Regions from separate parts of the Klebsiella sp. F11 genome, predicted to be linked through region 1. Evidence: predicted binding sites of a transcription regulator. Region 1 holds the regulator's gene; each other region holds the start of a gene.

Region 1 (5,735 bases):
CGGACGCAGCCGATCGGCAGGCTGTGCCTGCTCCAGCGCCGCCAGCTGCGGCCGGGCCTGCTCCAGCGCCTGCTGCGCTTCGCGCAGTCGCGCCTGGGTCTGGCTCTCGTCGCGGCTAAGCTCTTGCTGGCGCAGCAGCCATTGCCGGGTATTTTGCTCGCGCGACTGTTCGGCGAGGCGCTGCTGTTCTTCAGCAGTAAGTGCTTGCAAACTTTGCTCCAGCGCCTGCTGTTGCTCATCGCTTAACAGCACAACGCCGGAGGCCTGGGCCTGCAGCTTTTCCAGCTCGCTGCGGGCGAGCTTATGCTTTTCAAACACCTGGGCGGAGATCTGACCGTAAATTTCGGTGCCGGTGAGTTCTTCCAGCAGCTCGGCGCGCTCTTTGGGTTTGGCGTTAAGAAAGGCGGCGAACTGGCCCTGGGAGAGGAGCATTGAGCGGGTAAAGCGGCCGTAATCGAGGCCGGTGAGCGAGGCGGTCATCTCCAGCTTGTCTTTGACTTTGTCGGCCAGGATTTGCCCATCGTCGCAGCGGGCCAGCTCGACGCGGGGCGCCTGCAGGTTGCCGTCGGGCTGGTTGCGCGCGCGGTTCTGGCTCCAGAAGGCGCGGTAGGAGGTGCCTTTGACCTCAAACTCAACTTCGGCCAGGCATTCGGCGGTATTGCGGGTCATCAGATCGTTTTGCGACTGCGAGACGCTGCTGAGGCGCGGCGTCTCGTGGTACAGCGCGAGACAGATAGCGTCCAGCAGGGTCGTTTTCCCGGCCCCCGTCGGCCCGGTGATGGCGAACAGCCCGTTGCTGGCGAAGGGTTCGGCGGTGAAGTCGATCTTCCACTCGCCCTTCAGCGAGTTAAGGTTTTTCAGGCGCAGGCTCAGAATTTTCACAGGTGCTCCTCACCGTTCAGGCTGTGCAGCGTTTCGTTAAACAGCTGCTCGAGGCGCTGCTGCTGTGGCTCTTCGAGGCTCTCCAGCGCCAGACGACGGGCAAAAACCTCTTCAACCCGCAGTTCGCTGAGGGTTTCCCGCCGCTCGCCGGCGAGGATGCGCTCGCGCTGGGCGCGGCTGCGGCGCACCAGCAGCACTTCCACCGGCAGCGCTTCGCAGCGGGTTTGAATCTGGCGCTGAATGTCGTGCAGATATTCGTCGCTGGTGATTTCAATATCCAGCCACGCGGCAGGCAGCTCCGCGTCGTCCTGCCAGCGGTCGAGCTGTTCGCAGATGCTGGCAAAATCGCCCTTTAGCACCGCCAGCGGCTGGACGACCGGCACCGTCAGAGGGCTAACGTCCGCCAGCCGGCCGTCGGTAAAGGTCACCAGATTGACGCTTTTACTCTTCCCGGTCTCATCGAAGCTCAGGGAGATTGGCGAGCCGCTGTAGCGGATATGCTCGTAGCCGCCGACGATCTGCGCCCGGTGGATATGGCCCAGCGCGATATAGTCGGCAGGGGGGAAATGGCTGGCCGGGAAGGCGTCGAGGGTGCCGATATAGATCTCGCGCACCGCATCGCTTTTGCTGGCGCCGACGGTGGTCAGGTGGCCGCTGGCAATAATCGGCAGCGGCCGGTCGCCGAGCAGGACGCAGGCCTGCTGGTACTGCTGCTGATAGTAGTCGCTGATGGCGGTGAGCAGCAGCTGCTGCTTTTCACCGCTGGAGTGCCCGGCCTGGCTGGTGACCAGCTCGCGGGGGCGCAGGAACGGGACCGGGCAGAATATCGCCCCCGGCGCGCCGTCGCGCAGCGGCAGAATGAAGGGGGCGTGGCCGGCGTTAGCCACGACAGTGGTTTTTAAAAAGGCCAGGATGTCGCGCGATTCATTCAGCGTGGCGACCGAGTCATGGTTGCCCGCCAGCACCACCAGCCGACAGCCGGTTTGCTGAAGCTGAACCACGAAGCGGTTATACAGCTCGCGGGCGTAGCTCGGCGGCGAGCCGGTATCAAAGATATCGCCGGCGACAATAATGGCATCGACCTCGTGCTCCTGGGCGCTGGCCAGCAGCCAGTCGAGAAAGGCCGCATGCTCAGCGGCGCGGCTTTTGCTGTAAAAGTTTTGTCCGAGATGCCAGTCAGAGGTGTGAATGATGCGCATAAATATTCCGTAGCCTGAGAGCGTTGCCGCCAGTATACCATTGACGGAAAGGGAGTTAAGTGCGTGTCACAATGCAAAATCCTCGATCGTCATACGACCTTTTTTTTCATAAATCTGTCACAAAACTGACGCATAATGGCGCCGCACTCTATACTGATGGCTAAAAAATACAGGGTAAATAATGGCGAGAAGAATTCTGGTCGTTGAAGATGAAGCTCCAATCCGTGAAATGGTCTGTTTTGTTCTGGAGCAAAACGGCTTTCAGCCCGTCGAGGCGGAAGATTTTGACAGCGCGGTGAACCAACTCAATGAACCCTGGCCCGATCTAATTCTCCTTGACTGGATGCTGCCGGGCGGGTCGGGTCTGCAATTTATTAAGCAGCTTAAGCGTGAGGCGATGACCCGCGATATTCCGGTGGTGATGCTGACCGCGCGCGGCGAAGAGGAAGATCGCGTTCGCGGCCTGGAGACCGGCGCCGATGATTACATCACCAAGCCTTTCTCGCCGAAAGAGCTGGTGGCGCGAATCAAAGCCGTGATGCGGCGAATCTCCCCGATGGCGGTGGAAGAGGTGATTGAAATGCAGGGGCTGAGCCTCGATCCCTCCTCCCACCGCGTGATGACCGGCGAAAACCCGCTGGACATGGGGCCGACCGAGTTTAAGCTATTACACTTCTTTATGACCCACCCGGAGCGCGTATACAGCCGCGAGCAGCTGCTGAATCACGTCTGGGGGACCAACGTGTATGTAGAAGACCGAACGGTAGACGTGCATATTCGCCGTCTGCGTAAAGCGCTGGAACAGAGTGGCCATGACCGGATGGTACAAACGGTTCGCGGCACGGGATATCGTTTCTCCGCTCGTTTCTGAATGTCGACAGGAGTGTGAACCGTGCTGGAACGGCTGTCATGGAAAAGGCTGGCGCTTGAGCTTTTCTTATGTTGTATCCCGGCCCTGATTCTCGGGGCGGTATTTGGTCATTTACCGTGGTTTTTACTGGCGGCGGTGACCGGACTTCTTATCTGGCATTTCTGGAATTTACTGCGTCTTTCGTGGTGGCTGTGGGTAGATCGCAGCATGACGCCACCGCCGGGAAGCGGCAGCTGGGAACCGCTGCTGTACGGCCTTCATCAGATGCAGATGCGTAATAAAAAGCGCCGGCGCGAGCTGGGCAGCCTGATCAAACGCTTTCGTAGCGGGGCGGAGTCGCTGCCCGACGCGGTAGTGCTGACCACGGAGGAGGGGGCAATCTTCTGGTGTAACGGCCTGGCACAGCAGATCCTCAATCTGCGCTGGCCGGACGACAGCGGGCAAAACATCCTTAATCTCCTGCGCTACCCTGAATTCGCCAACTACCTAAAAAGTAAGGATTTCAGCAAGCCGCTCAATCTGGTCCTTAATAACTCACGCCATCTGGAAATCCGCGTGATGCCCTACAGCGACAAGCAGATGCTGATGGTGGCGCGCGACGTGACGCAGATGCACCAGCTTGAAGGGGCGCGGCGCAACTTTTTTGCCAACGTCAGCCACGAGCTGCGCACGCCGCTAACGGTGCTGCAGGGGTATCTGGAGATGATGCAGGAGCAGGTGCTGGAAGGGGTGACGCGGGAAAAGGCCCTGCATACCATGCGCGAGCAAACCCAGCGCATGGAGGGGCTGGTTAAACAGCTGCTGACGCTGTCGCGTATTGAAGCGGCCCCGATTCTGGCGATGAACGACAAAATCGACGTGCCGATGATGCTGCGGGTTGTCGAGCGCGAGGCGCAAACCCTTAGCCAGAAAAAGCATATCCTGCACTTTGTGGTCGACGAGTCTTTGCAGGTTCTCGGCAATGAAGAGCAGCTGCGCAGCGCGATCTCAAATCTGGTGTATAACGCGATTAGCCATACTCCGGAGGGCACCGAGGTTACCGTCAGCTGGCAGAAAGCGCCGCACGGCGCCCTGTTTAGCGTCGAGGATAACGGCCCGGGGATCGCGCCCGAGCATATTCCGCGGCTCACCGAGCGCTTCTATCGCGTGGATAAAGCGCGCTCGCGGCAAACCGGAGGCAGCGGCCTGGGGCTGGCGATCGTCAAGCATGCGGTCAATCATCACGATAGCCGGCTGGATGTTGAGAGTACGCCCGGCAAAGGCACGCGGTTTAGCTTCCTGCTGCCGGAACGTTTAATTGCCAAAAAAAGCGGCTAGCCGCCGCGCTGTCAACATAACTTGTCAATGACCAGCTTCGGCTGGTCATTTTCGTTTGCAGTCAATTTTCCGCTGCGTAATTAACGAACGTTCGCTGCTTTTTTGTTCGCATGATTAGCCATATGTTTTCCTTAGTTATGGTCAATGGAGCTGGATGTATGTTAATACTTAGCATAATCATCTGCTTTTACGATCCCGCCTTGCTTTAAAACGTTATAAGCGTTTAAATTGCGCCCCAGCAGTCGTAGACAGACTGCTTTTGCGTGGTAATTCAAAAAACAATTCTTTCCCACGCCGCTTCGGGAGCATATATCGCTGAGTTTCCGGCAATAGCCGCTGTATCATCCCTATGGGAAGACACGGTATTTTCCGTTTAACACCACCACATCCACAGGCAGTATGAATTTATGACCCATCAGTTAAAATCTCGCGACATCATCGCGCTGGGCTTTATGACCTTCGCGCTGTTCGTCGGCGCAGGCAACATCATCTTCCCTCCCATGGTTGGTTTACAGGCTGGTGAACACGTCTGGACCGCCGCTATCGGCTTTCTGATCACCGCCGTGGGTTTACCGGTGCTGACGGTCGTAGCGCTGGCGAAAGTCGGCGGCGGCGTTGAAAGCCTGAGCACCCCGATTGGTAAAGTGGCGGGGATCCTGCTGGCCGTGGTCTGCTATCTGGCGGTGGGGCCGCTGTTCGCGACTCCGCGTACCGCGACGGTCTCCTTTGAGGTGGGCATTGCTCCGCTGACCGGCGACGGCGCGATGCCGCTGATGATTTACAGCGTTATCTATTTTGCCCTGGTGATCCTCGTTTCGTTATATCCCGGCAAGCTGCTGGATACCGTCGGCAATTTCCTCGCCCCGCTGAAAATCATTGCGCTGATTATTCTCTCCGTCGCGGCGATTATTTGGCCGGCGGGCCCGATCAGCAACGCGCTGGAAGCTTACCGTACCGCGCCGTTCTCAAACGGTTTCGTCAACGGCTATCTGACGATGGACACCCTCGGGGCGATGGTCTTCGGGATCGTCATTGTTAACGCCGCCCGCTCTCGCGGCGTCACGGAGGCGCGCCTGCTGACCCGCTATACCGTGTGGGCTGGCCTGATGGCGGGCGTCGGCCTGACGCTGCTGTACCTGGCCCTGTTCCGCCTCGGCTCCGACAGCGCGACCCTGGTCGATCAGTCGGCCAACGGCGCGGCGATTCTGCACTCGTACGTCCAGCACACCTTCGGCGGCGCGGGAAGCTTTATGCTGGCGGCGCTGATTTTCATCGCCTGCCTGGTGACCGCGGTTGGCCTGACCTGCGCCTGTGCGGAGTTTTTCGCCCAGTACCTGCCGCTCTCCTACCGTTCGCTGGTGTTTATTCTCGGCATCTTCTCGATGGCGGTCTCTAACCTCGGGCTGAGCCACCTGATTCAGATTTCGATCCCGGTGCTGACGGCTATCTATCCGCCCTGTATCGCA
Region 2 (5,735 bases), 500 kb from region 1:
TATTGAATCCCTGCCGCTGCCGGAGGCCTGCGTGGACCTGGCGTGGAGTAATTTGGCCGTGCAGTGGTGCGACGACCTCAGCGCCGCGCTTGCCGAGCTGTATCGGGTGGTGCGCCCCGGCGGGCGGGTGGCGTTCAGCACTCTGCTGGCCGGCTCGCTCCCCGAGCTCAACCAGGCCTGGGCGACGATTGACCGGCATCCGCACGCCAACCGTTTTCTCAGCGAGCAGGCGGTACGCAGCGCGCTGGGCGGCTGGCGGGCCGAGGCGCAGGTTCATGCCGTGACCCTGCCGTTTACCGATGCCCTGAGCGCGATGCGTTCGTTAAAAGGTATCGGCGCCACCCATTTACACGAGGGGCGCAGCGCGGCACCGCTCAGCCGCGGCAAGCTGCGCCAGCTTCAGCTGGCATGGCCCAAACGGCACGGGCAGTGCCCGCTGACCTACCATCTTTTTACAGGAGTCATTGAGCGTGATTGAACGTTATTTTGTCACCGGAACGGATACTGAAGTCGGTAAAACGGTGAGCAGCTGCGCCCTGCTGCAGGCGGCGAACCTGCAGGGCCGGAAAAGCGCCGGCTATAAGCCGGTGGCCTCCGGCAGCGAGTTCACGGAGCAGGGCCTGCGCAACGACGACGCCCTGGCCCTGCAGCGCCACAGCCGCGTGGCGCTGAGCTATGAACAGGTTAACCCGTTCGCCTTTGCTGAACCCACTTCACCGCATATTATTAGCGCCGATGAGGGGCGCCCCATCACCGCCGCTGCGCTCTCCGCCGGGCTGCGCGAGCTGGAGAAGCAGGCCGACTGGCTGCTGGTGGAAGGAGCGGGGGGCTGGTTTACGCCGCTGTCTGAAACCCTGAGCTTTGCCGACTGGGTGCAGGAGGAGCGGCTGCCGGTGATTCTGGTGGTGGGGATTAAGCTGGGCTGCATTAACCACGCCCTGCTGACGGCTCAGGCGGTGCGCCAGGCGGGACTGCCGCTGGCGGGCTGGATTGCCAACGACGTCCAGCCGCCGGGGAAGCGCCACCGCGAATACCTCACGACCCTCAAACGGCTGCTGGCCGCGCCCATGCTGGGCGAGATCCCGTGGCTGGAGGAGGCGTCGTCGCGGCAGGATCTCGGCCGATATCTCGATCTTAGCGCGCTGGATCGGGCGTCATCCACTTCGCCAGCAGCGGTTCATCCAGTTCCATAACGTCGCCCTGCGCCACGCTGCGCCCGCGGTGCAGCAGGCAGAAGCGGTCGGCCACCCGGCGAATAAACGGCAGGTGCTGCTCGGCGAGCAGCACCGTTAAGCCGATATCCCGGTTCAGGCGCACCAGCAGATCCCCCAGCTTATGCATAAAGTGCTGTCCGCTGCCGCGCGACGGCTCGTCGAGTATCAGCAGGCGCGGTCGGACGATCAGCGCCCTCGCCAGCGCCAGCTGATACCTGTCGTCTTCCATAAGCGCGGCGCCCTTGCTCTGGCGAAGGGCGTAGAGCTGCGGAAACAGATCGTAAATCTCGCTGCTCACCACGGCGCCGGGCGTCCCGCCTGCCGCCAGCGCAACATGCAGATTCTCTTCTACGCTGAGCTGGGTAAAGATGCGCCGGTCCTGCGGCACGTAGCCGATACCGATGATGCTGCGTGAATGAGCGGAGAGCGGCATCAGGTCGCAGGGCGGCGCCCCGCGCTCCTGCCAGGTGATGCTGCCGCTGGCGACCGGGAGATTTCCGGTAATACAGTTGACCAGAGTGGTTTTCCCCATTCCCTGGCTTCCCATCACGCAGGTGCACTCTCCTGGCCTGAGCTCAAGATCGACGTTCCACAGCGTGTGCTGGCTTCCATAGTACTGATTGACGGCGCGTAGACTCAACATAGACGTTTTCTCCTTTTTGGCGACGACGAGCGGGACAAACATTCTGCAAATCTCTTGCCAGGAAAAAGAAGTGACGGCATTTTTCTGCCAGAACAGGTCGCGCCTGCAGCCCCGCGCAGGGATCGGCGAAGCGGCTGCACTCTCCCGGTGCTAAGCGGCGTGAAACGTGGTGCAGAAAGAAGCAAAAAGGCGGCCGTCTTTAGCTGATAAACATCAAAAATAATTCAATAATATTTTTTAGCCGCGCGTTTTTGTTCGGCGGACAATTTCGGCCGGGTGGCAGAGGTCATGGCCTGCAGCGAGTTATCCACTATTCCTGTGGATAACCTTGTGTATTAGAGTTAGAGAACTTGCGGTAAGCTAGAGATTACGCGGCCTGCGGCGGAATTGGCGCGAAACCCGTCTTTTATTAAATTCTGTTTTATATCAATTGGTTGTATAAAATCAATGGCTGTAAGGAAAGTGTCACCTGCTGCCATAAAAGATTCATCGCCTTGCTTGACAAATGTTAAATGACAAAATTTTCTGGGGATAACCTTACTCAGCGGCGGATTATTCCACAAGACGGTCTTTTTTTGCTCAAATGTAACCGCCTGACGCAGGGTTTACAGGGCAAACAATAATACGATACTGGTTTTATATCCAGTATTATTTATTGGCAAAAGCGGCGGCGGCGAGTAGAATTAAACACCTGCTGTTTCGCGCCGGGCGCTTCATCCTCCTTCAGGGTCAGACATATGAGTAAAACGTTCACGCTGCATTCCGCTTTCCGTCCCTCTGGCGATCAGCCGGAAGCCATCCGCCGCCTCGAAGAGGGGCTGGAAGATGGCCTGGCGCACCAAACGCTGCTGGGAGTAACCGGATCGGGGAAAACCTTCACCATCGCTAACGTCGTTGCCGACCTGCAGCGTCCGACGATGGTGCTCGCGCCTAACAAGACCCTGGCGGCGCAGCTGTATGGCGAAATGAAGGAGTTTTTCCCGGAGAATGCCGTCGAGTACTTCGTCTCCTACTACGACTACTACCAGCCCGAAGCCTACGTGCCGAGTTCGGACACCTTCATCGAGAAGGACGCCTCGGTCAACGAACATATTGAGCAGATGCGCCTGTCGGCAACCAAGGCACTGCTGGAGCGCCGCGACGTCATCGTGGTGGCCTCGGTCTCGGCCATTTATGGCCTCGGCGATCCCGACCTGTACCTGAAAATGATGCTGCACCTGACTACCGGCATGCTGATTGACCAGCGGGCGATTCTGCGCCGCCTCGCGGAGCTGCAGTACACCCGCAACGACCAGGCGTTCCAGCGCGGGACCTTCCGCGTTCGCGGCGAGGTCATCGACGTCTTCCCGGCCGAATCGGACGACATTGCCCTGCGCATTGAGCTGTTCGACGAAGAGGTTGAACGTCTGTCGCTCTTTGACCCGCTTACCGGACAGGTGGAATCGTCCATTCCGCGCTATACCATCTACCCGAAAACGCACTACGTTACTCCGCGCGAACGTATCGTTCAGGCGATGGAAGAGATAAAAGTCGAGCTGGCGGACAGGCGCAAGGTGCTGCTGGAAAACAACAAGCTGCTGGAAGAGCAGCGCCTGAGCCAGCGTACCCAGTTTGACCTTGAAATGATGAACGAGCTGGGCTACTGCTCGGGCATTGAAAACTACTCGCGCTACCTTTCCGGACGCGGGCCGGGCGAGCCGCCGCCGACGCTGTTCGACTATCTGCCGGCGGATGGCCTGCTGGTTATCGATGAATCCCACGTCACCATTCCGCAAATCGGCGGGATGTATCGCGGCGACCGGGCGCGTAAAGAGACGCTGGTGGAGTACGGTTTCCGCCTGCCGTCGGCGCTGGATAACCGTCCGATGAAGTTTGAGGAGTTTGAGGCGCTGGCGCCGCAGACTATCTACGTTTCGGCGACGCCCGGCGCCTATGAGCTGGATAAATCCGGCGATGAGGTGGTCGATCAGGTGGTCCGTCCGACCGGCCTGCTGGACCCGGTCATCGAAGTGCGTCCGGTGGGCACTCAGGTCGACGATCTGCTATCGGAGATTCGCCAGCGCTCCGCCATCAACGAGCGCGTGCTGGTGACGACCCTGACCAAGCGGATGGCCGAAGACCTGACCGAGTACCTCGAAGAGCACGGCGAGCGCGTGCGCTACCTGCATTCGGATATCGATACCGTCGAGCGTATGGAGATTATCCGCGATCTGCGCCTCGGCGAATTCGACGTGCTGGTCGGGATCAACCTGCTGCGTGAGGGGCTGGATATGCCGGAGGTTTCGCTGGTGGCGATCCTTGATGCGGACAAAGAGGGCTTCCTGCGCTCCGAGCGTTCGCTGATCCAGACCATCGGCCGCGCGGCGCGTAACATCAACGGTAAGGCGATTCTCTACGGCGACAGAATCACCGCCTCGATGGCGAAGGCCATCAGCGAAACCGAGCGGCGTCGTGAGAAGCAGCAGCGCTACAACGAAGAGAACGGCATCATCCCGCAGGGCCTGAACAAGAAGGTGGTCGATATTCTGGCGCTGGGCAGCAGCCTGGCGAAGACCAAGGCCAAGGGGCGCGGCAAGTCGCGTTCACCGGTGGAGGCGGATACGCCAGCGCTGACGCCAAAAGCGCTGCAGCAGCGCATTCACGAGCTGGAAGGGCAGATGATGCAGCATGCGCAGAACCTGGAGTTCGAAGAAGCGGCGCAGATCCGCGACCAGCTGCATACGCTGCGGGAGCTGTTTATCGCCGCGTCGTAGGCCAGCGGCCGTTGCCGCCAGCCTGGGGCCGCGCGGAACGCTCGCGACCTACGGGCAGCGCCTGCGGATGCGCGCGCCGCCCGGGCCAAAATGGCAAATAAAATGGCCCGCTGGGCCGGATCTTAATATCCGCTTAATCTTGTTCAGGGACACTATCTCCATTCTAATGAGGATAGCGTCATGCAAAAACTACACTTTCACCAATATCTGGCCATCACCTGCGCCTTTATTATCGTCGTCGCCTTCTTCCATCAGTGGGTGCTGACCTTCTGACGCGAAGGCCTGGGGAAGAGCACCCAGGCGCGAACGCCGGGGCCCGGCTGGCGGTTATGCAAAAAGAACTGGGTATCGTGCAGCTGGGCGATACGGGTGACGATGCTTAATCCCAGACCAATGCCGCCGTAGCGGCTGTCCATGCGAACAAACGCTTTGCTCAGCTCGCCGCTTTTCGCTTCATCAATTCCCGGACCTTCGTCCTCCACCGCCAGAATCGGCGTTGACCCTGCCTGAATCGATACCCGGATCGTTGAATCCGTCGGACTATAGCGGTGCGCGTTCTCCACCAGATTACGCAGCACCACGCGCAGCAGCGTGGCGTCGCCGGAAACCATCACCTTCTCGTCCGGACCCGCGATCTCAAGCTTTTGCCGGCGCGGCGCCAGCATCACCTCCAGCTCCTCCGCAAGCGGCTCAACGACATCCTCCATCAGCTGCACCTGCTGGTAGCTCCCGGCGGAAAACGACTGCCCTACGCGGGCCAGCTGCAGGAGCTGGGAGATGCTGTTGGTCATCTGATCGAGGCGCTGGATAAGCGGAGCGACGCCGACGCCGTGCACTTTGGCCAGCAGTTCGAGGTGCAGGCGCAGCCCGGCCAGCGGCGTGCGCAGCTCGTGGGCCACGTCGGCGGTAAACAGGCGCTCGCGGTCGAGCGTCAGGTTCAGGCGCGATACCAGCTGGTTCAGCGCGGTGGTGACGGCGGTCACTTCCGGCACCGACTCGCTGAGTTCGATGGGCTGGAGGTTATCCGGAGTGCGGTTTTCCAGCTCGCCCTGCAGGCGGGAGAGCGGGCGGGTTATCTTTTTCACCGCCAGCAGGCTGATATAGAGCGCGAGGCCGATAATCAGC
Region 3 (5,735 bases), 1.2 Mb from region 1:
TCAAACATTTTGTTAAACGTACGCAGCAGGGTCGACTTACCGCAGCCTGACGGGCCGATAAACGCCGTCACCTGGTTTTTGGAAATATCCAGGTTGATGTTTTTCAGGGCATGGAATTTTCCGTAGTAGAAGTTCAGGTTACGAACTGAAAGTTTACCCGGGGTAGCATTCACCATACTCATCAATCTCTTCCTCATTCAGCGCCGCGTTTCGCCGCGCCGCAAAAATTAACCGTGTTTATTCTTCGCGAAAACCACGCGCGCCAGAACGTTCAGCAGCAGTACGCACAGGGTAATAATCAGTACCCCGGCCCACGCCAGTTGCTGCCACTCCGCGAACGGACTCATGGCAAATTTGAAAATAGTGACCGGCAGGTTGGCAATCGGCTGCATCATGTCGGTACTCCAGAACTGGTTAGAGAGCGCGGTAAACAGCAGCGGCGCCGTTTCCCCGGCGATACGCGCGATAGCCAGCAGGATGCCCGTCATAATGCCGGAAACCGAGGCTTTCAGGGTAATCGCGGAAATCATGCGCCATTTCGGCGTCCCCAGTGCGTAGGCCGCTTCACGCAGGCTGTCCGGCACCAGCTTCAGCATATTCTCGGTGGTACGAATCACGATAGGCACCTGCAGCAGCGCCAGGGCAATCACCCCCGCCCAGCCGGAAAAGTGCTGCATCTGGGCGACAACGATGGTGTAAACGAACAGGCCGACCACGATAGAAGGCGCAGAGAGCAGGATATCGTTAATAAAACGAATCACTTCCGCCAGCGCGGATTTACGGCCATATTCCGCCAGATAAATCCCCGCCAGGATGCCCAGCGGCGTGCCGAAGATCGTTGACCACAGGATCAGCAGGCCGCTGCCGGCGAGGGCGTTAGCCAGTCCGCCGCCGGCGGTGTTCGGCGGCGGGGTCATTTCGGTAAACAGCGCCAGGCTCATACCGTCAATGCCGCGGGTCACGGTGGCCATCAGGATCCAGATTAGCCAGAACAGACCGAATACCATCGTCCCCATAGAGAGGCCCAGCGCGATGCGGTTTTTCAGGCGCCGCTTAGCCTGCATTTTACGACGGGACTCCGCCAGCTCGGCGGTGGTTTGTAACTCAATCGTCGCCATTAGCGTGCCCCCTCATTCTTCGCCAGACGCATCACCATGAACTTAGATGCGGCCAGAACAATAAAGGTAATAACAAACAGAATCAGCCCCAGCTCCATCAGCGCCGCGACGTGCAGGCCAGACTCGGCTTCGGCAAACTCATTCGCCAGCGCAGAGGTGATACTGTTGCCCGGCATATACAGAGAAGCGCTATCCAGCTGGTAGGTATTACCGATGATAAAGGTCACCGCCATGGTTTCCCCCAGCGCGCGCCCCAGACCGAGCATCACGCCGCCGATCACCCCGTTGCGAGTAAAGGGCAGCACAATGCGCCAGATAACCTCCCAGGTGGTGCAGCCGATGCCGTAGGCCGACTCTTTCATCATCACCGGCGTCTGCTCGAACACATCGCGCATAACCGCGGCGATATAAGGAATGATCATGATGGCCAGAATGACGCCGGCCGCCAGAATACCGATACCAAACGCCGGTCCCGCAAACAGGGCGCCAACGAAAGGAATGGTCGACATGATGTTGCCAACCGGCTCCTGGAAGTAGGTCGCGAACAGCGGGGCAAAGATAAACAGGCCCCACATGCCGTAAACGATACTCGGAATCGCCGCCAGCAGCTCGATCGCAATACCGAGCGGGCGCTTAAGCCAGGCAGGAGAGAGTTCGGTCAGGAACAGCGCAATGCCGAAGCTCACGGGAACGGCAATCAGCAGCGCAATAAATGAGGTAACCAGCGTACCGTAGATCGGAACCAGCGCCCCGAAGATTTCGTTGGGCGCATCCCACTCTTTAGTCCACAAAAAGGCAAAGCCAAACTTTTGCATGCTTGGCCATGAAGAGATAATCAGGGAAATGATGATGCCGCCCAGCATCAATAGCACAATCAGCGCCGCCAGTTTGACCAGCATGCCGAAAATTATGTCACCCTTTTTCCCCGGAGGGTTGAATGCCGGCTTGGTTGCAGCCATAGGTTACTCTTTAAGTTCGGGTCCGAAAGGCCTCTATATTACTGACCTGTAAGACAAAGGTAATGCTATACCCAAAATAATTCGCGCCGCAAGCAACGTAGCCTGCAGCGCGAAGTATAGCGAGTATTAGTACAGCGCTTTACCGCTGCTGTCTTTCACGTTGGTTTTCCATGCAGCACGAACCTGCTCAACCACGCTTTCCGGCAGCGTTGCGTAATCCAGGGCGTTAGCTTCTTTACCGCCGTTTTTATACGCCCAGTCGAAGAACTTCAGCACTTCAGCCGTCTGCTCAGGCTTGCTGGAAGCTTTGTGCACCAGGATGAAAGTGGTTGAGGTGATCGGCCATGCATTATCACCTTTCTGGTTAGTCAGGTCCTGGGCAAAGGACTTGCTCCAGTCGATACCCTTCGCGGCGTTCGCGAAGTTATCTTCCGTTGGGCTAACCGGCTTGCCGTCAGCGGACAGCAGTTTGGTGTAGGCCAGATTGTTCTGTTTAGCATAGGCGTATTCAACGTAGCCAATGGAACCCGGCAGACGCTGAACGAACGCGGCGATACCGTCGTTACCTTTACCGCCCAGGCCGGTCGGCCAGTTAACGGTAGAGCCGGCGCCAATTTTGGATTTCCACTCTTCGTTTACTTTCGACAGGTAGCTGGTGAAGACGAAGGAAGTACCGGAACCATCGGCACGACGCACGACGGCGATATTCTGTGCCGGCAGTTTCTTGCCCGGGTTAAGTTTGACAATCGCTTCGTCATCCCACTTCTTAATTTTGCCCAGGTAGATATCACCCAGCGTTTTACCATCCAGCACCAGCTCGCCGGACTTCAGGCCTGGCAGGTTAACGGCCAGCACCACGCCGCCGATAACGGTTGGGAACTGGAACAAACCTTCCTGAGCCAGCTTGTCATCAGCCAGAGGAGCATCAGAAGCACCGAAATCAACGGTATTGGCAATAATCTGTTTTACACCACCGGAAGAGCCGATGCCCTGGTAGTTCACTTTATTGCCGGTCTCTTTCTGATAAATATCAGCCCATTTGGCATACACCGGCGCAGGGAAAGTTGCGCCTGCGCCCGTCAGACTTGCTGCTGCAAATGCAGAAAAAGCGCTCATAGATAAGGTCGCGGCGACAACTGTTGCGACGGTGGTACGCATAACGTTCATAATGTCTCCTGCTGGATTCGTAAATCGTTGTTTCGAGGCTATGGTGAGCAAAATAGGACAAAGAGGTGACAGTAAAATGTACGAATTATTACAGTTTTATGACACGCAAAAAGATGCGCAACAGAATAAAATAAAAACACTATAAATCATGGCGTTAATTATTTTAATGACAGGAATTTTGCGGGAATATTTTCTTTTTATGACAGCCAAAACCGTCGTCAAAGATGACAGTTTGTCATAAACCAGCGTCGCCAAACTGTTTACCGCCGCGATAAAAAACGATCTGCGGATAACAAAAAGGGCCACCGAATGGCAGCCCTTGTAGGATGGGTAGTGCTTATTCTACGGTTACCGATTTTGCCAGGTTACGCGGCTGGTCAACGTCGGTGCCTTTAATCAGCGCGACGTGATAGGCCAGCAGCTGCAGCGGGACGGTGTAGAAGATCGGCGCAATCACCTCTTCAACGTGCGGCATCTGGATGATGTGCATATTGTCGCTGCTGCTAAAGCCCGCATCGCCATCGGCAAAGACGTACAGCTGGCCGCCGCGGGCGCGAACCTCTTCGATGTTGGATTTGAGCTTCTCCAGCAGTTCGTTGTTCGGCGCGACCACAATGACCGGCATCTCGGCGTCAATCAGCGCCAGAGGACCGTGCTTCAGCTCACCGGCGGCGTAGGCTTCCGCATGGATATACGAGATCTCTTTCAGCTTCAGCGCCCCTTCAAGAGCAATAGGGAACTGATCGCCACGGCCGAGGAACAGCGCGTGGTGCTTATCAGAGAAGCTTTCCGCCAGCGCTTCAATCCGCTTGTCCTGCGACAGCATCTGCTCGATTCGGCTCGGTAACGCCTGCAGACCATGCACGATATCGTGTTCAATTGCCGCATCCTGGCCCTTCAGGCGCGCCAGCTTCGCCACCAGCATCAGCAGCACGGTCAGCTGGGTGGTGAAGGCTTTGGTGGAAGCCACGCCGATTTCGGTGCCCGCTTTGGTCATCAGCGACAGATCGGACTCGCGAACCAGCGATGAGCCCGGCACGTTGCAAATAGCCAGCGATCCAAGATATCCCAGCTCTTTCGACAGGCGCAGGGCGGCCAGCGTATCCGCCGTCTCGCCGGACTGGGAGAGGGTGATCATCAGGCTGTTGCGGCGCACTGCCGATTTGCGATAGCGGAATTCGGAGGCGATTTCGACATCGCACGGCACCCCGGCCAGCGCTTCAAACCAGTAGCGAGAAACCATTCCGGAGTTATACGACGTGCCGCAGGCGACAATCTGAATATGCTCAACCTGAGAGAGCATCTCGTTGGCGTTGGCGCCCAGTTCGCTCAGATCGACCTCTCCGTGGCTAATCCGCCCGGTGAGGGTGTTCTTGATAGCGTTCGGCTGCTCGTAGATCTCTTTTTGCATGTAGTGGCGGTAGATGCCCTTATCGCCCGCGTCGTACTGCAGGTTGGATTCGATATCCGGACGCTTAACCTCCGCGCCGGACTTATCAAACACCACCACCGAGCGGCGGGTGACTTCCGCAATATCGCCCTCTTCGAGGAAGATAAAGCGGCGGGTTACCGGCAGCAGCGCCAGCTGATCGGAGGCGATGAAGTTCTCCCCCATCCCCAGACCGATAACCAGCGGGCTGCCTGAACGAGCGGCCAGCAGGGTGCGCGGATCGCGGGTATCCATGATCACGGTTCCGTAGGCGCCGCGCAGCTGCGGGATGGCGCGCAGAACGGCTTCCCGCAGGGTGCCCCCCTGCTCCAGCTCCCAGTGCACCAGGTGAGCAATCACTTCCGTATCGGTCTCGGATACAAAAATATAGCCCCGCGACTGCAGCAGCTCACGCAGCGGTTCATGGTTTTCGATGATGCCGTTGTGGACCACCACAATATGTTCAGAAACATGCGGATGCGCGTTGCTCTCGGACGGTTCGCCGTGGGTCGCCCAGCGGGTATGGGCAATGCCCGTACCGCCGTGCAACGGCTGCTCCTCTACCGCCTGAGCCAGCATCTGGACTTTACCGAGCCGACGAACGCGGGACATATGCCCTTCGTTATCAACCACTGCCAGACCGGCAGAGTCATAGCCCCGGTATTCCAGACGACGTAAACCTTCGAGAAGGATTTCAGCAATATCACGCTGCGCGACTGCGCCAACAATTCCACACATAGTTAAATTTCCTGATAATGGCGTTATGCCATGCGTTGTCGCTGACCTGTGTTTACCCAACGCATTTACGTTGGATAATGCCCTTTCCGGGCGCCCCGAGCCTTGTAGAGAGTGGGGTTATTTTTATGGTTACTGCTATGGGGGGAGGATTATTTTATCCTCTCACCCCGGCCCTCATCCCGAAAGGACGAGGGATAAATGACCTACTTTTTCTTCACCGGACGCTGCCAGCCCTGCTTATGGACCTGCGGCACGCGGCTTAATACTAATTCATGATCGGCAATATCGCGGGTCACCGTGGTACCGGCGGCGATCGTCACGCCG
Region 4 (5,735 bases), 2.2 Mb from region 1:
CGCAGGCAAATGAATTGCCAAATGGCCCCCACATTGTGACTTCGGGGACCGCCAGCGTTGCTGCGGCGCCCGATATTGCGACCCTGGCAATTGAGGTCAACGTTGCCGCGAAAGATGCCGCATCGGCGAAAAAGCAGGCCGATGACCGCGTTGCGCAATACCTCTCTTTCCTGGAAAAGAACGGCATCGCCAAGAAGGATATCAACTCCGCGAACCTGCGTACCCAGCCTGACTATGATTACCAGAACGGCAAAAGCATCCTGAAAGGCTACCGCGCCGTGCGCACCGTCGAAGTGACGTTGCGCCAGCTGGACAAGCTTAACGGTCTGCTGGACGGCGCGCTGAAGGCCGGTCTGAACGAAGTTCGCTCGGTATCGCTGGGCGTTGCGCAACCGGATGCCTATAAAGATAAGGCGCGTAAGGCGGCGATCGACGATGCCGTGCACCAGGCTCAGGAGCTGGCTGCCGGCTTCCACAGCAAGCTGGGCCCGGTTTATAGCGTTCGCTATCATGTCTCGAACTATCAGCCGAGCCCGATGGTTCGAATGATGAAAGCCGCCGATGCCGCGCCGGTTTCCGCTCAGGAAACTTACGAGCAGGCGACGATCCAGTTCGACGATCAGGTGGACGTGGTCTTTGAGCTGCAGCCTGGTCAGTCAGCCCAGCCGGCTCAGCCAGAGCCAGCTCAGCCGGAGAAACCGGCCGCTGCGGCGCAGTAAGCCAGATGCAAAAAAGCCACTTCAGCTGAAGTGGCTTTTTTTATGCCCGGCGTTTAGTCCTGGCGCAGCACCTTGTGGCCGTAGGCAATCAGCGCATCGGTGACCCGGCGCATCATCCGGCTCTCCGGCGCGAAACGATGCCAGTAGAGCATCCGGCGCTGGAACAGGCCCGGCGTTAAATCGATAAGCTCGCCGCTGTTCAGCTCTTTCTCAATCTGCAGATGCGGGATCATACAGCAGGTGGTGCCCTGGCGCGCGAGCTGCACAAAGGCTTCCGATGAGTTAACGATATGACAAGGCACGCTGCCCGGCGGCAGATCGAAGTTCTGCTGCAAAAACGCCTGGTGCATGTCGTCGAGATGATCGAAGGCCACCACCGGCGCTTTGAGCAGCGCCGAGCGGGTTACGCCGTTGGGAAAATAGCGTTGCGCAAACTCTTTCGAGGCGACAAACAGATAGTCCAGCGCCCCGAGCTGATCGACCAGGCAGCTTGGCAGCGCCTGCGGCTGGATACTGACCGCCCCGACAACCTCGCCGCGGCGCAGGCGCTCCTGGGTGCGGGTTTCGTCTTCCACCTGCAGGTTCAGGCGAATAGGGGAGTCGGAAAGCACGCTGGAGAGCGCCGGCAGCAGCCAGGTCGCCAGGCTGTCGGCGTTTACCGCCAGCGACAGCAGCAGCGGCGTGGAGCCGGTTTGTTCATCGCCCAGCCACTCCTCTTCCAGCAGCTCAACCTGACGCAGCAGGGCCAGCAGCTTCTGCCCCTGCTCGGTTGGACGCGGCGGCACGGTTCGCACCAGCAGCGGCTGGCCGAACATGTTTTCCAGCTGTTTAATACGCTGAGAGACGGCGGACTGTGTTATGCATAGCTTCTGCGCGGCGCGCTCAAACCCACGTTCTCTTATCACCGCGTCCAGCGCCTGTAGTGTTCTGTAGTCCGGTCGTTTCATTGCTCTGGCGTACCCCCATAACTTTTCATTAACTTGCACTATGACATAAATTTCTTTTTGATGAAGACGAAAATAGTCTGCTCAGATGTGTGATCCCCGTCGCAGGGACAATAACACCCCCGATGTTCTATAATGCGCCTCAGGTATTCACATCTCGGACCATAATCATGACGCAAGATGAACTGAAGAAAGCAGTAGGCTGGGCGGCATTGCAGTATGTACAGCCGGGCACCATCGTGGGAGTCGGCACCGGCTCCACGGCCGCGCATTTTATTGATGCGCTGGGCACAATGAAGGGGCAGATTGAGGGGGCCGTTTCCAGCTCCGATGCCTCCACCGAAAAGCTAAAAAGCCTCGGCATTCCGGTATTCGATCTCAATAGCGTCGATCGTTTGGGTATTTACGTGGACGGCGCCGATGAGATCAACGGCCATATGCAGATGATTAAAGGCGGCGGCGCGGCGCTGACCCGCGAGAAGATTATCGCCTCGGTCGCGGACAAGTTTATCTGTATCGCTGACGCCTCCAAGCAGGTCGATATCCTCGGCAAATTCCCGCTGCCGGTAGAAGTTATTCCTATGGCTCGTAGCGCCGTGGCGCGTGAGCTGGTGAAGCTGGGCGGCCGTCCGGAGTATCGTCAGGGCGTGATCACCGATAACGGTAACGTCATCCTCGATGTTTTCGGCCTCGAGATCCTCGACGCGATTGCGCTGGAAAATGCCATTAACGGTATCCCTGGCGTCGTGACCGTGGGGCTGTTCGCCAACCGTGGCGCCGATGTCGCGCTGATCGGCACCGCCGACGGCGTCAAAACCATCGTCAAATAATCCGATCGGAGGGAGCGAATCGCTCCCTCGCAAATATTTTTTCGTCAGGATGAATTCGGTGACTTCTGTCACATTTATGCAACTAGCCTGAGTAACAATCTACCTTTCTTTCCCTTTCTGGTTTTTTGTCCTGCTATTTCCCTCTGAGTGATATTTCTTCAGGACGTCGACGCAAACGTTCATATTGCCGCGATAGTTTTTTTTGATATGTTGCTGGGATGAAGTGTCGTTCCGCACGACACCAGATAAGACAAAACAGGACGGGGAAATGGCTAAGGTATCACTGGAAAAAGACAAGATTAAGTTTCTGCTGGTTGAAGGTGTGCATCAAAAGGCGGTGGATAACCTCCGCGCTGCAGGCTATACCAACATTGAATTTCACAAAGGCGCGCTCGATAACGAAGCGCTGAAGGCCTCGATCCGTGATGCCCATTTCATTGGCCTGCGTTCCCGTACTCATCTGACGGAAGAAGTCTTCGCTGCCGCAGAAAAGCTGGTCGCCGTCGGCTGCTTCTGCATCGGTACCAACCAGGTCGATTTGGACGCGGCGGCCAAACGCGGTATCCCGGTCTTTAACGCCCCGTTTTCTAACACTCGCTCCGTTGCCGAACTGGTCATCGGCGAGCTGCTGCTGATGCTGCGCGGCGTCCCTGAAGCGAACGCCAAAGCGCACCGCGGCGTGTGGAACAAACTGGCGGTCGGCAGCTTTGAAGCGCGTGGCAAAAAGCTCGGTATTATCGGCTACGGCCATATCGGTACGCAGCTGGGCATTCTGGCCGAATCGCTGGGGATGCACGTCTATTTCTATGATATTGAAAGCAAACTGACGCTCGGTAACGCCACCCAGGTGCAGCATCTCTCCGACCTGCTGAATATGAGTGACGTGGTGAGCCTGCACGTGCCGGAAAATGCCTCTACCAAAAATATGATGGGCGCGGAAGAGCTGGCGCTGATGAAGCCTGGCGCGCTGCTGATCAACGCCTCTCGCGGTACCGTGGTCGATATTCCGGCCCTCTGCGATGCGCTGGCGAGCAAGCACCTGGCGGGCGCGGCAATCGACGTCTTCCCGACCGAACCGGCGACCAACAGCGATCCGTTCACCTCGCCGCTGTGCGAGTTCGACAACGTGATCCTGACGCCGCATATCGGCGGTTCTACCCAGGAAGCGCAGGAGAACATCGGTCTGGAAGTGGCGGGCAAGCTGGCGAAGTATTCCGACAACGGCTCAACCCTTTCTGCGGTTAACTTCCCGGAAGTGTCGCTGCCGCTGCACGGCGGCCGCCGTCTGCTGCATATTCACGAAAACCGTCCCGGCGTGTTGACCGCAATCAACCAGATCTTTGCCGCTCAGAGCATCAACATTGCGGCGCAGTATCTGCAAACCACTCCACAGATGGGCTATGTGGTTATCGATATTGAAGCTGAAGAAGATGTAGCGCAGCAGGCCCTGCAGGCGATGAAGGCGATTCCGGGCACCATCCGCGCGCGTCTGTTGTTCTGATTAACATCGAGGATCCCTGCGGGGATCCCTTTAACCTATGCATAAATCTCTGCTGAATACCGGCGTTTTGCTCCTGCTGCTGCTCCTGGCATGGACGGGATTGGGCACTCACGACCGTCTCACGTGGCTGATGGAAGTGACGCCGGTCATTATCATCGTTCCGCTGTTGCTGGCGACGCGTTCGCGCTATCCGCTTACCCCGCTCCTGTACACGCTTATCTTCTTTCACGCCATCATTCTGATGGTGGGCGGGATGTATACCTATGCCAAAGTGCCAATTGGTTTTGACGTGCAGGCGTGGCTGAACCTAAGCCGCAATCCGTACGATAAGCTGGGCCACTTTTTTCAGGGGCTGGTGCCGGCGCTGGCGGCGCGGGAAATTCTTATTCGCGGCGGCTACGTCCGCGGGCGCAAGATGCTGTCATTTCTGGTGTGCTGCATCGCTTTGGCCATCAGCGCCACCTACGAGCTGATTGAATGGTGGGCGGCGCTGGCGATGGGGCAGGGAGCGGACGATTTTCTCGGCACCCAGGGCGACCCGTGGGACACACAGTCGGATATGTTCTGCGCGCTGCTGGGGTCGTTGGCGACGATCTTCCTGCTAAGCGGCCGGCATAACCGGCAGCTGAGCCGGCTCGGTCTTTCATAGCCTACGGCCACTGCCATAGCTTTGAGGGTGTGACCACCGCGGGCAGCGGGATATCCCACTGCTCCGCCGGCAGCGCGTCGACCTGCTGGCAGTCGTGGGCGTAGCCGACGGGCTGCAGCGGGTACTGCCGCCAGTTTTGCAGCGTCCTGTCGTAAAATCCCCCTCCCATTCCCAGGCGCTGGCCGAACGCGTCAAAGGCCACCAGCGGCGTAATCAGCACATCCAGCCGGGAGAGCGGCAGCACGTCGCGCACGTCGAGCTTTGGCTCGTGAATTTTCAGGCGGTTTATCACCAGCTCGCTGTGCGGATGATAGTGTAAAAACAGCAGATTTCCCGGGCTGAAAGGGTGGAGCACGGGGAGATAGACGCGTTTTCCCGCCCGCCACAGCTGCTCAATCAGCGGCTGAGTATCCAGCTCGCCATCGAAGGAAAGAAACAGCGCCACGGTTCGCGCGAGGGTCACCGGCGGATAGGCCATCATGCGGTTCGCTCCCAGCGCGGCGAGGCTGGCCTGCTGTTCAGGCGTCAGCGCGCGTCGAAGCTGGCGGATGTGCTGGCGAATCTGCTGTCGGGTTAAGCGGGTATCAGAAATTTGGGTCATGAAAGATCGCCTGATCGGGCATTATCACGTCACGACGTGAGCCGGTTATGCATGTAGGCGTAGTGTAATACAGAGTAGATGAAATGCTAAAAGTGAAGTCGTACGAAATGAAGCGCGAATAAAGAAGGGAATCTCCGAGATGCCGCCGCAGGCTGTAACCCTTGAACCCTTGGTTCAAGGTGAATGCGTCGTCACAGTTTTAAGGCTTCTCGGACGAACCGAGCATGCTCACCAACCGTGGAGCGCCACATTCTTGTGGTATGAAATATCGGCTCAGGGGACTGGCCCGCTTGCAAACATCTCAGAGAAATTCTGTTCTGCGATTACTCTAACACAGTTAATTGCAAAGTGTTATTCAAACTTCGGCCCGGTTCTTTCGCTTATGCGACCTTGCTCGAGCAGCGCCTGCTCGATGGTCTGCTGAAGCATCCGAATACGCTGTTCCATACTGGAGGCGTAGTCGCGGGTTTTCGCTTTTTCCTGAGTTAACT

What was found. Region 1 encodes PhoB, which activates phosphate uptake and scavenging genes when phosphate is short. Its sites were predicted from a motif close to CTGTCATAAAACTGNCNNAT; they were not measured.
Region 2: uvrB (excinuclease ABC subunit UvrB) is a predicted target of PhoB. The motif match lies at 2,309-2,328, and genes of this name have one in related genera.
Region 3: pstS (phosphate ABC transporter substrate-binding protein PstS) is a predicted target of PhoB. The motif match lies at 3,330-3,349, and genes of this name have one in related genera.
Region 4: serA (phosphoglycerate dehydrogenase) is a predicted target of PhoB. The motif match lies at 2,557-2,576, and genes of this name have one in related genera.

Annotation. Positions count from the first base shown of each region.
Region 1 covers NZ_CM160060.1:4,394,338-4,400,072, reverse strand. Annotated here, with positions in the region: gene sbcC (exonuclease subunit SbcC) at 1-882, opposite strand, end outside; gene sbcD (exonuclease subunit SbcD) at 879-2,081, opposite strand; gene phoB (phosphate response regulator transcription factor PhoB) at 2,263-2,952, shown strand; gene phoR (phosphate regulon sensor histidine kinase PhoR) at 2,974-4,269, shown strand; gene brnQ (branched-chain amino acid transporter carrier protein BrnQ) at 4,677-5,735, shown strand, end outside.
Region 2 covers NZ_CM160060.1:3,892,311-3,898,045, reverse strand. Annotated here, with positions in the region: gene bioC (malonyl-ACP O-methyltransferase BioC) at 1-478, shown strand, start outside; gene bioD (dethiobiotin synthase) at 471-1,193, shown strand; gene AC1M2H_RS19265 (ABC transporter ATP-binding protein) at 1,135-1,857, opposite strand; gene uvrB (excinuclease ABC subunit UvrB) at 2,595-4,610, shown strand; gene pmrB (two-component system sensor histidine kinase PmrB) at 4,862-5,735, opposite strand, start outside.
Region 3 covers NZ_CM160060.1:5,640,415-5,646,149, reverse strand. Annotated here, with positions in the region: gene pstB (phosphate ABC transporter ATP-binding protein PstB) at 1-182, opposite strand, end outside; gene pstA (phosphate ABC transporter permease PstA) at 228-1,118, opposite strand; gene pstC (phosphate ABC transporter permease PstC) at 1,118-2,077, opposite strand; gene pstS (phosphate ABC transporter substrate-binding protein PstS) at 2,204-3,244, opposite strand; gene glmS (glutamine--fructose-6-phosphate transaminase (isomerizing)) at 3,582-5,411, opposite strand; gene glmU (bifunctional UDP-N-acetylglucosamine diphosphorylase/glucosamine-1-phosphate N-acetyltransferase GlmU) at 5,615-5,735, opposite strand, start outside.
Region 4 covers NZ_CM160060.1:907,854-913,588, forward strand. Annotated here, with positions in the region: gene AC1M2H_RS04620 (oxidative stress defense protein) at 1-719, shown strand, start outside; gene argP (DNA-binding transcriptional regulator ArgP) at 773-1,666, opposite strand; gene rpiA (ribose-5-phosphate isomerase RpiA) at 1,834-2,493, shown strand; gene serA (phosphoglycerate dehydrogenase) at 2,762-3,994, shown strand; gene AC1M2H_RS04640 (DUF2238 domain-containing protein) at 4,032-4,643, shown strand; gene AC1M2H_RS04645 (5-formyltetrahydrofolate cyclo-ligase) at 4,645-5,244, opposite strand; RNA gene ssrS (6S RNA) at 5,372-5,555, opposite strand; gene zapA (cell division protein ZapA) at 5,596-5,735, opposite strand, start outside.